2 regions of the Pseudarthrobacter ribosi genome follow, and region 1 is predicted to be linked to the other one. Evidence: riboswitches for the same ligand, from Rfam matches in the RefSeq annotation. Region 1 holds a riboswitch; the other holds the start of a gene.

Evidence for each region. A riboswitch is a leader RNA that binds a small molecule or an ion and turns the genes downstream of it on or off. The one in region 1 is predicted to bind cyclic di-AMP.
Region 2: linked by a shared signal. The riboswitch ahead of ACZYZ5_RS12860 (aggregation-promoting factor C-terminal-like domain-containing protein) and the one ahead of ACZYZ5_RS05500 (LysM peptidoglycan-binding domain-containing protein) in region 1 are both predicted to bind cyclic di-AMP.

Annotation. Positions count from the first base shown of each region.
Region 1 covers NZ_JBVAYZ010000004.1:83,040-88,893, forward strand. The annotation lists gene ACZYZ5_RS05485 (serine hydrolase domain-containing protein) at 1-953, shown strand, start outside; gene ACZYZ5_RS05490 (hypothetical protein) at 998-1,351, shown strand; gene ppk2 (polyphosphate kinase 2) at 1,833-2,768, opposite strand; cyclic di-AMP (ydaO/yuaA leader) riboswitch at 3,025-3,195, shown strand; gene ACZYZ5_RS05500 (LysM peptidoglycan-binding domain-containing protein) at 3,180-4,055, shown strand; gene ACZYZ5_RS05505 (hypothetical protein) at 4,185-4,448, shown strand; gene ACZYZ5_RS05510 (anthrone oxygenase family protein) at 4,733-5,191, opposite strand; gene ACZYZ5_RS05515 (NAD(P)H-binding protein) at 5,188-5,854, opposite strand, start outside.
Region 2 covers NZ_JBVAYZ010000011.1:102,698-108,551, forward strand. The annotation lists gene ACZYZ5_RS12845 (phosphatase PAP2 family protein) at 1-137, shown strand, start outside; gene upp (uracil phosphoribosyltransferase) at 150-785, shown strand; gene ACZYZ5_RS12855 (glyoxalase superfamily protein) at 903-1,280, shown strand; gene ACZYZ5_RS12860 (aggregation-promoting factor C-terminal-like domain-containing protein) at 1,305-2,069, opposite strand; cyclic di-AMP (ydaO/yuaA leader) riboswitch at 2,071-2,227, opposite strand; gene ACZYZ5_RS12865 (sensor histidine kinase) at 2,382-3,980, opposite strand; gene ACZYZ5_RS12870 (response regulator transcription factor) at 3,984-4,724, opposite strand; gene ACZYZ5_RS12875 (winged helix-turn-helix domain-containing protein) at 5,352-5,854, shown strand, end outside.

The sequences.
Region 1 (5,854 bases):
CGACCCGGGCTGATGCCCGCGCAGACAACGCGGCTGCCGGCTACTCGCGGTGGTTCGGCGCCTGGTGGCGCCAGACCGACGTCCCCGCTCCCACCACCGGAATGCCGTCGTCCACGATGTACTCCTCGGCCGAGGACCTGAGCCGCGAACTGATGGCCCTGCTCGACGGCGGCCGGGACGGCGACGCCCGGATCCTCCAGCCCGAGAGCATCGAGGCGATGTTCGAGCCGCGCGTGCAGGTGGACGGATCCAAGCACTACGCCATGGGCTGGTTCGCCCGGCCGCTGGTGGAGTCCGCCGATCCCGCAGCACCGCCCGTCCCGGAGGGGACGTTGCCCCTTCTCCTGGAGCATCAGGGGGAATGGGGCAACAGCCACACCTACCTGGCCATGGTTCCGTCCGCCCGGCTTGGCGTCGCCCTGGTCATCAACGGCAATGACGCGGCTGCCCCGTCGCGGCTGAAGGCGATCGACACCAACCTCCTGCGGATTCTCCACGGCCAGGCGCCGGTGCCGGCGGTGGTGCACGAGGACTGGCTGCAGAGCTACAGCTGGGCCGTCGCGCTCGGACTGCTGCTGGCGGAGCTGCTCAGCCTGTGGCTGGTGCTGCGTTTCCTGGTGCGGCGGCGATATGCCCCTGCCGGGCATCGGCGCATTCTCTTGGCCTGGGCCGCCGCGGCACTCGCCCTCGACGGGTTCGCGCTGTGGCTGTGCCTCAGCTACGCCCCCGCCCGCTTCGACACCCACCTGTTCGTCGTCGTCCGCCAGTTCCCCGACGTCGGCGTCTTTCTGGTGCCGGTTCTTGCGCTGGCGATCCTGTGGCCGGTCCCCCCGAACGGTCTGGCTGCTGGTGACGATGCGGGGGTCGCGGGCAGCACCCTGAGAGGAGGTACTGAACGCTTCCGCGACTGCTTCACCGGAAGCGGAACCGCGGGACCTTGCCGGGCTCCGTAGATAGACTGCAGTGGTACGTGTCCCTCGACTATTAGGAGAAGTTCATGAGCTACAGCGGAAGTCAGTCCGAGAAGCCGGTAGCAGCCGGTGACCTGGACCGCAGCCATATCGGTCATACTGTGAGCTTTGAATCTAACGACTTCACAGTTGTCTTCGGAACACTCTCCGGCGTTGCCCGGACGGACGCCATGGTGTACCTGTCCCTTCAGGGAGTGGGCGGCGGCACGCACCTCAAGGACGAGTACGACCTGCCCGTCAGTCAGAACGTCTATCTCCAGAAGGATCCCCTGAGCAGCGCGGGAAAAACCCTCTCGGAGGCGGAACGGGTCATCAAGGAGAAGTTCGACGAGATCAAGAAGAACCTCCGGGACCGGGAACAGAAACCCGGTTCCGAGTAACCGGCATCCAGCCACAGGGGAACCCCGCAGCGCCCGCGCTGCGGGGTTCTCTTTTTGTTCCTGCGCGCCCGGGGCGGGTCCCGAGGACGCGGCGGCGTTCTTCCAGTTCCTCGGCTGACGACGCATGCCTCCCTAAGAAACCGTTGTTGTCGGTAGTTCACCCGGTTGCCCCGGCATCGGCACTAATCCTCGCATCGGTCCTAGCAGTTTCAGCGCCTCCGGACCAACTCTCCCGAAAGTCCGACGCCGCCGGAGAACTGTGGTTGGAAACAGAACGGGCGCTGCGTTACCGGGGGACCGCCGGACTGCGGACTGCGTAACCCTTCGGCAACTTTCATGAGGCTCGAAAGTAGATGAGCTGCATCCTTCGCGGCGTCAGAAGGCTCATGAACCAACCCGATGGACTCAGGACAGTCACTGCCTCAGCGGCGGGACGGTTCGGCGCCTGCGTGCTTGAGCGTGTCCGCCAGGAGCGGCCCGTTCAGTCACCGACAGCTTCGCGGCCGCGGCGTACGATGAGCGGGTCCGGGCTATACACGACCGCTGTGTCTTTGTCGTCGTAGTCGAACTGGTTGAGGAAGAAGCGCAGGGCGTTGATCCGCCCTCGTTTTTTGTCGTTCGATTTGATGGTGATCCACGGTGCGTGGTCGCTGTCGGTGCGCAGGAAAGTCTTTTCCTTTGCCTCCGTGTAGTCCTCCCATCGGTCCAGGGAAGCAAGATCCACGGGTGAGAGCTTCCAGCGCCGGACAGGATCGATCTGTCGGATCGCGAAGCGGGTACGCTGCTCGTGCCGGGTGACGGAGAACCAGAACTTGGTCAGGTGGATTCCGGAGTCCGCGAGCATCCTCTCGAAGAGCGGCGCCTGCCCCATAAATGTCTCGTACTCCTCGTTGGTGCAGAAGCCCATGACCCGTTCCACGTTGGCACGGTTGTACCAGGACCGGTCGAACATCACGATTTCGCCTGCGGTTGGGAGGTGCTGGACATAGCGCTGGAAATACCACTGGCCTTGTTCCCGCTCCGATGGTTTGCTCAGCGCCACCGTCCGGGCGTAGCGGGGATCGAGGTGCTCGGTGAATCGCTGGATTGTCCCGCCCTTACCTGCGGCATCCCGGCCCTCGAAGACGATAACGACTTTCAGGCCGCGGTCCTGACCCCAGTACTGGAACTTCAGCAGTTCGATCTGCAGACGGTATTTTTCCAGCTCGTACTCTTCCCGAGACATCCGCTCCCCGTAGGGATAGTCTTCCCGCCAGGTCTGGATCGCTGAGCCCCCGGGGTCGATGAGCTCCGGGTCCTCGCCGTGGCCGCCGCTGACCGTGTAGCCCTGCTCCACTAGATGGTCGATGGCCTCACGCAGGTTATCCCTCACCCACCACGGATCATCGGGCGTCCACGGCCCGTCCGTAAGCGTCATCCGGGTCTCCCTTCAGGCACCGCCCCAGAGTCGAGGAAGTCTAACAGGACGACTGGCGCGCCGGAACCTCGGCCAGGCATCACTGGCCAAGCCAGCATTGATCCACGATGCTATCTCGGTTGGAGTGAATCGATCATGGGACGGCCGGCAACGGCGTTATCCTAATGTGACTTAGCCCGGGTGGCCGGGGTAGTCTCTACGGGTGCCCTGGTTTAGTCAGGGCATTCCCGTGCAGAATGCCGAGCCCTGCCGCTCATCGGGATCCGTTCTAGAATCCAAATGGCAGGGACGGGGGACCCACTTTTTACCGGTCTTGGCTTCAAGACCTAGGGGTTAAGTCCTGCGGCTCCCGATCATTACGGGGCAGGACCGGGTGACTCCCATCCGAACCCGACAGCTCACCCCGCAGGCATGGGAGAGGCACTCACCATGTCACGCATGTCCATTCCGGCGCGCCACCGCGCCACCCCGACACAGTCCCCCGCTCTACAGGGACTGTCGTTTTCCCTGAAAGCCCACGCATCATCCCTGGCCAGACCGGCCGCCGTCGTCGCCGTCGCATCAGGCCTCGCTTTCGGAATCGGAGCACCTGCACAAGCTGGCGCGTACGCCCCGGACGGTTCCGCCAGCCCCAATGTCCAGGCACAGGCAGCCACCGCACCTTCCGCTAAGGGCAGCCATCACACCATTGCGCCCGGTGACACTCTCGGTGCCATTGCCGCTCGATACGGAGTGGGACTGAACGCGGTCATATCCGCCAACGCGCTCTCACTCTCCTCCGTGATTTACCCCGGGAATCAGATCCTGATCCCTGCGGCGGGACAGAGCCCGGCAACGGCCCAGGCCAGCCCGGCGGCTCCCCAGACTGTCCCGCAGGCGACCCCGCCGTCGGGCATGGGCATCAATGCCGCGTCCGCATCGATCACGCCGAAGGCATCACCTGCTCCGGCGGCAGCACCCGCAGTCCAGGGCAGCGCAGTCGGTGCCGCCCTCGTTGCCTCAGCCCAGGCGCAGCTCGGAGCCACCCAGGACTGCACCATCCTGGTGGAAAAAGCCCTTCGGTCCATCGGTAAGCCGGTAGGCGATATCGGCCCCGCAAAGTTCCACCAGTACGGAACTCCTGTAGCAAGCCCTCAGGCCGGTGACCTTATGATCAGCTCGGGACACGTGGGAATCTACATCGGTGACGGGCAGGCCATCAGCAGTGGCATGAACGGCGTCAACGAAACCATCGTGCACCCGGCCTCCTGGCTCGGAGGATCCACCTTCGTACGCGTAAACGCGTAGCAGCCAGATCGAGTCCGGACAACAGTGGCAGGTGCAACGCACCTGCCGCTGTTGTCTCACAGGACGCCGGCCGGCGGTAAGCGGACCTTCCGCCTTCGGGTCTCCCTGGTTCCCGGCAGAGGCATAAGTTTGTCGTACGGCCTGCCGGCGGGACTGCTCAAAGTCGTGCGCACGTTCACGCTTACGGACTACACCGGGATGACCCTTCTGCGGGCTACGGATACGGCCGGCGGCCCACTCAGGGGCTTGGCCGGGAAGACGCCCGGAACCGACCTTGCCCTGACCGGGTTCCTCGACGCGGTCAAATTCCGGGCCGAGCTGCTCAGCTTTCACTTCGAAGGCGGAGTCCTTCCCGGCCCGGCGACATCCGCCGCTCCGGATGCCGGGACCTGACGCCCGCAGCTCGGGCCATTCCCCGCGTCGCACCCAACGTGTTCATTGAACGTTTATGACAGCACCGTAGGGTTCAGCCGATGAACGTTCAACCCCGTCAGCCCCTGGACCGAGCCGCGCATGGCACCGGCCCGAACCGAACCGATGGTGGGCGCTGAGCCGCGCACCTATTTCGTCCATGCCGCTCGGCCCGGCAATACAGTCTCGGCGGGCCTGCTTGCCGAGGGGTCAACAGTGGATTCCGTACCCCGCATGCGCTACGCCCGGAGTGTCTCATTCTCCTGTCAGGGGTGGTGGAAGGGGATCAGCAGCCCGATCGCGCCGGCGATGGAGAGGGCAGCGCGGAGGTGGTTGGCCGGATTCCAGGATTGCTGGTAGCCGTGCCACTCCCGGTCCGACCGGCCGCCGGTCCTGGACAGACGGTTGTTCAGAGGCACGTTTATGACCATGGTGGATGCCCACCCTGCCAGGTAGGCTGCCGCCCCGGCGACTCTGACGGGTGAATGGGTCAGTGGTTCCGTGGCCTGGACGGCGAGGACGGCTCCGCAGGCCGCAGCGGTGCCGAAGAACAGGATCATGAACGGCGGCCTCACAGCCTTCTCGTTAATGGACACCATGGCTGCGATGGCGTCCTGCGCCGGCCGCCGTCGGAGGGCGGGCATGACCACGGTGGAGAAGGCGAGGTAGAAACCTCCAGCGACCGCGGAGCCGGTACCCGCGATCACGGGCAGCCACCCGTTCACCGCAGTTCCGCACTGGCCGGCGCGTCCCACACGCCGGTTTCAACGGTGCGCCTCGCATACGTGCTGAAATCGGTGGGGTTCCGGTCCAGGGCACGGGCGAGGTCTGGGGACAAGGAGGCGTTCCGCCCGTCGAGGATCTCAGTGAACAGCCCGGCCAATGGCAGCGCTTCTTCGACAGGGACCCCGTCGTGGGCGAGATCGTCCGCAAATTCCTCCGCCGTGCAGGGCGCGAACGCGATCGGACGGCCTGTGGCGGCGGACAGTTCAGACGCGACATCCCGGAGGGTAAGCAGACGGGGGCCGGTCAGCTCCAGCAGCCGTCCAACATGGCGGTCGCCGGTGAAGGTGTCGGCGGCAACCTCAGCGAGGTCGTCCAGGTCCAGGAAGGGCTCGGCTATGCCCCCATTGGCCGGCAGCAGGAGCCTGCCCCTTCGGACCGGACCGAGCAGAAAGTGCTCACTGAAATTCTGGGCAAACCAGGAGCAGCGCAGCACCGTCCACTCCAGCCCAGACCGCTGCACGGACTCCTCGGCCGCCCGGGCACCGGCCTCGCCGCGGCCGGACAACAGCACCAGCCGCTGGACCCCCGCGTCAGCTGCAGCGTCGGCGAAACGGGCGATCAGCTCAGACGCCCCGGGAAAGGCCAGATCCGGGCTGTAACAG
Region 2 (5,854 bases), on a different contig from region 1:
GGGAGCACGCCGGCCCCGCGCCCACGTTCGACCACCCAGCGCACTTGCACGACGGCGCCGCTGGCGGCAGTGCCCCGGAGGGCAAGGACGACGTCGGCGCCCGCGGTCCCACGGGCGGGCCACCAGCCGCCGGGTGATAGTTTTGACCCATGCGCACTCTCGTTGTGGACCACCCGCTGGTCGCCCATAAGCTCACCGTTCTGCGGGACAAGAACACCCCGTCCCCGGTCTTCCGCCAGCTCACCGAGGAACTCGTCACGCTCCTGGCGTACGAGGCCACCCGCGAGGTCCGCACCGAACCGGTGACCATCGAGACCCCGGTCAGCACCACCATCGGCACCGCCTTCACCAAGCCCACCCCACTGGTCGTCCCCATCCTCCGTGCCGGGCTCGGCATGCTTGAGGGTATGACCAAGCTGGTTCCCACGGCGGAGGTCGGATTCCTGGGCATGGCCCGCGATGAAGAGACCCTGGACATCATTACCTACGCGGAGCGTCTGCCCGAGGACCTCACCGACCGTCAGATCTTCGTCCTGGATCCCATGCTCGCGACCGGCGGCACGCTGCGCGAGGCCATCAAGTTCCTGTTCAAGCGCGGCGCTTCCGACATCACCTGCATCTGCCTGCTGGCCGCTCCGGAAGGCCTCGCGAAGCTCGAAGAAGAGCTCGCCGATGCCAACGTGACGATTGTGCTGGCCTCGATCGACGAGAAGCTCAACGAGAAGTCCTACATCGTGCCGGGCCTGGGCGACGCGGGAGACCGTCTCTACGGCGTGGCCGGCTGAGCCAGCCGCGCGGGGCCGGACTTGGCTCCGCGGCCGGTTCAACCGGCCCCCGAGCCAGGCTCCCCGCAAGGGAGCCTGGTCTACCGGAATGTACCGCCCGGTACTAGCCTGAGCCCCATGGACTGGAAACTAGAGCTTGTTTTTGTGCCCGTGGCTGATGTGGACCGCGCGAAGGATTTCTACGTCAACAAGGTGGGCTTCAATGCCGACTTCGACGAGCGGCCCATGGACGGCATCCGATTCGTCCAGCTGACCCCGCCGGGTTCCGGCTGCTCGATCGCCATCGGCGAGGGCCTCTCGGACGCCCCGCCGGGCACCGCCCCCAGCCTGCAGCTCGTGGTCAGCGACATCCAGGCTGCCCACCGGCAACTCAAGGACCGCGGCGTGGACGTCAGCGACGTCGACGTGCAGGACTGGGGGCATTTCGTCTACTTTGCCGACCCCGACGGCAACAAATGGGCGGTGCAGTACATCCCCAACCGTCCTAACGGCTAGGCAGGCGGCCTGGCTGTCAGGTGTTTAGTACCAGTTCTTGGCGTAGTGGAAGTTCAGGGCGCCACACGGTGAGCCGTAACGATCCTGGATGTACTCCAGTCCCCAATTGATCTGGGTCCGGTAGTTTGTCCGGTAGTCGGCGCCCGCGCTGGCCATCTTCTCGGCCGGCAGGGACTGGACCACGCCGTAGGCGCCGCTGCTCGGGTTCGTGGCTGTCGTTTCCCAGTCCGATTCCTTGGTCCAAAGCTTCATCAGACAGGGCATCTGGCTCGGGGCCCAGCCATAGGAGCCCAGCTGGCCGGCCGCGTACGCCTGGGCACCGGCAGGATCATCGATGGCAACGGGGGCCGGCGCCGGCGCCGGGGCGGGAGCCGGGGCAGGCTCTGGTGCCGGGGCGGGAGCGGGGGCCGGGGCCGGTGCTTCGGCAGGCGCCACCGCGGCCGGCTGGGCAGGGGCATCGCCGCTGCGGGTGACGGCCTGGTTCTCGACGCGGACACGTTCAAAATCAAGGTGCGTCAGCGGATCCGCGGTGGCGGCTGCCTGCTTGGAACTGCCCGCATCGGCATTGCGGGCCGCCGTCTCGGAGGCCTGGCCGGCCGCGCCGGCCCCCACGATTACCGCGCAGGCGGCAACAACAACGGCCGCCCGGCGGCCGGTCGAGCCGGCGTGGTGGGCCAGCCGGGCCAGGGCTGATGCGGGCTTGGTCGATTCGCCGCGGTGGCGTGACAGCTCGGAGTTAGTGGAGTTTGCGGCGCCGTCAGGGCGCGTTTGTGGCTTGGATTCAGTCATGAATGCCTCTCAACGCCTGCGGAGTTAGCTGTCGGGTTCGGATGAGGTCACCCGGCCGCACGGAATCTCACGTGTCGGCTTCACCCCAAGGGCGCAATGTGCAGAAATGCCCGGGAACTCTGGGTTCCCCGCCTCTGCCTGTCCAGCGGAATCCGGGAGGCGGCAGAGCTTGGCGTACATCCGGATATACGGCCTTATTGGTGGCCGCACCCTAAAAACCGTACAGGAGTTGGATGGCTAAGTCACATTTAGGTAACGGAAATCCCGACGGCGGCGGGGCGGCTTGCTCCCTGACCAGCGACGATGGCTGGTTCAGGCTGCGGGAAAAGCCTCCGGCAGCCGAACGGTGAACTCGGTGCGGCCGGGCATCGAGGTCACACTGACGGTCCCGCCATGGGCCTCGACAATCGACTGCACGATCGACAGTCCCAGCCCGCTGGTTCCCTCGGCGGAAGCGCTCGTCGCGGGGGCAGTGGTAGTGGCGGCAAGTCCGGCGGCTGCCTCGGGCGACCTCGGCGGGTGCAGCGGACGCCGTGGAAGGGACCCCCTGCCGGTTGCCGGCGTCGCGAGCGCTACCGGGTTCTTGCGGGAAGCGTCCGCGCGCGTAAAGCGGGCGAAGACGCGGTCCACGAACTCGGGGGCAATTCCGGGGCCGTCGTCCGTCACGGTCACCACGGCATATCCGTCCGCGGACCGGTTCACACCGGTCACCACCGTCGTGCCGGGGCCGGTGTGTTTGCGCGCGTTGGAGAGCAGGTTGGCCAGCACCTGGTGCAGTTGGGTCGCGTCACCGCAGACCACCACGGGCTCTTCCGGTAGCTCCAGGTGCCAGACCCGGTCCGGGGCCATGACCTTCTCGTCGCTGACCGTCTCGATGGCCAACTGGGTGAGATCCACCTCGCTGAGCTTGAGCGGCTGGCCCTCATCCAGCCGGGCAAGCAGGAGCAGGTCCTCCACTAAAGTGGTCATGCGTTCGGACTGGCTCTGCACCCGGGCCAGGGACTTCTGGCCGTCAGGGGTGAACTGTTCGGTCATGCGCATTAGTTCGGTGTAGCCGCGGATGGCGGTCAGGGGCGTGCGCAGCTCATGCGAGGCATCCGCGACGAACTGGCGGACCTTCATCTCGCTCGTCTGCCGGGCTTCCAGTGCATTGGAGACGTTGTCCAGCATCATGTTCAGGGCGTGGCCAACACTGCCCACTTCGGTGCCCGGATGCGCTGCGGACGCCGGCACGCGCACCGCAAGTCCCACTTCTCCGGCGTCGAGCGGCAGCCGGGAGACCTGCGTCGCGACCTCGGAGAGCTGATCGAGCGGTTTCATGGTCCGGCGGATCAGCGCCGTCCCGGCCAGTCCGATGATCAGGAGTCCGCCCGTGGACACGAGCACCATGGTCCAGACCATGGTGGCCAGCGTGTTCTGCTTCTCTGCGAGCGGCAGGCCGGTCACGATCACGTCGCCGCCCGGGGTCTCGGCGGCCACCAGGCGGTAGGCCCCGGCGGACAGGGTCCGGTCCACCGGCTCGCTCCACGGAGTGAGTTGCAGGAGCTCCTGGTCGTCTTCGTCGGTGAGGGACTCCCGGGTGGCATCCTCGGCGAGGAAACCGGCGCTGCGGACCGAATTGTCATCGATTCGAGCATTCAGGGTGCCAATGGCCTGTCCCCGCGCCTCAAGGGGATCGGAACGGCCGGAGCGGCCAAAGTCGCGGGCACGGAGCGCTGCCTGATCCAGCTGGGTGTCGAGCTGTTTGGTCAGGAAGAAGTCCATCGAGGCGTAGCTGACAATGCCGACGGCCCCGCAAATCGCAACCAGCAGGGCCATGGCGACGAGGACAAGCCGGGTGCGCAGGTGCCAGGTGGACGGGTTGCGCCAGTTGAGCCCGGAGGACCGGATCTCGGCGGGGCGTTCCGGCACCGATCAGTCCGCCGGTTTCAGGACATAGCCGGCGCCGCGCACCGTGTGGATCATGGGCGGGTGGCTGGCGTCGACCTTCTTCCGGAGATACGAAATGTAGAGTTCCACGATGTTGGCCTGCCCGCCGAAGTCGTAGTCCCAGACCCGGTCCAGGATCTGGGCCTTGCTGACGACCCGTTTCGGGTTCTCCATGAGGTAGCGCAGCAGCTCGAACTGGGTGGCCGTGAGGTGCAGTTCCTCGCCCGCGCGCCGGACCTCCCTGGTGTCGATGTTCAGGACAAGGTCCCCGACGACGAGTTCGGCGGTATCCATCGCAGCCACCCCGGACCGCTGGACCAGCCGGTGCAGCCGCAGCAGCACCTCCTCCATGCTGAACGGCTTGGTCACGTAGTCATCCCCGCCCGCTGCCAGCCCGGTAATGCGGTCTTGGACGGCGTCCTTTGCGGTCAGGAACAAGGCGGGGACCTCCGGCGCGAAGGCGCGGATCCTGCCCAGCAGTTCAACGCCGTCGAATCCGGGAAGCATCACGTCGAGCACTAGCACGTCGGGGCGGAAATCTTTGGCAAGCTTCACCGCTTGGGGGCCGTCGGCGGCGACGGCAACGGACCATCCCGCCATGCGTAGCCCCATGCTCATGAGCTCGGAGAGGCTGGGTTCGTCGTCCACGACCAGGGCGCGGATGGGGGAGCCATCCGGATGGGTGAGCTGGGGGAGATTATTGGTCATGGAGTGCGAAGTGGCCATGGGACAACTCTCCGATCTGCCGGTTAGGTGCGGCTTTGGGGATCCTGTGTGGCGCCTGTGAATCCCACCCTAGCGAGCTGGGCATCCCGGGGACTGCCGGCTGACCCCGCATTTTTTTCTCGCCCCGGGGTGACCACTCTGTGGAACTCTGGACTTCTAATGCTAAGTAGGCGAAGGGTTTTGCCACTTTGGCTTACGGTGAAGGATTGCGGCCAAGCTGCGGGATAGCGCGAATTAAGTTCGGGGATAAGGCCTATGTGGGCATCCATTGAGCAAAACACTTGTTATTTTATTGACTGCGAAGAATTGTGATCTGCACTACATTTCCGCGTTCTGTCTCAGATCGTGGACTTTCGCATCCATTGTTACTTGCAAGTTTTCATTGTTACGTTGCACACTTCAATTGTGAACAAGAACTCAACAGCACCTGCAGCCGCAGTTTTTTGGATCAGCGCACCCGCTGGTACCGAGAAGCACTGTTGTCGAATGCACGCCTAACTTTTACATCCCTAAGGTTTCTAGGCATTCGCCCCAGCCCAGTGTCGGGCGTCCCTCCCCAGTTTTCATTGCGGGGAAAAGTAGCATTCGAGCCGCGATGACGGCCATTCACATTGAGGTAAGCAATCCATGTCAGTTGCATCCGGATACGTCCACATCTCCGTCCGTAACGCCAGCAAAGCCGGCCAAGCCTCCGGTATCCGCCAGGGCTTCGGCGGCCGGGCATCCTTCGCCCCCGCCGGATCCGGCAACAGCTTTCCCGCCCCGGGCTATGCCCCGCAGGGCTATAACCCCAACTCCTACGGACAGCTCCGCGCCGTTCAGCCGGAGCCGGCCACGGCCCCGACTCCCGTGATTGCTCCTGGTGACGGCAGCCCCGTCCGTCCCGTCCCGAACGACAACGTCGCCCGCGGTTTCGTCCTCTACATGGGGATCGACGAGGAAACCGCCGCGGCCGCCGGGACGTCCATTGCCAAGCTGGCCCAGGAAATCCGAGCCTACGCCCAGACGCTGGTCTCCGGCGCCGAAAGCTACGCTGCCGTCGCCGTCGCCCCCGCCAGCGCGCCGGGCTCCGCGCTCGACGTCGTCCGTTCCACCTTCGGTGACCCCACGGTCGGCGCCCGCCAGCGGTC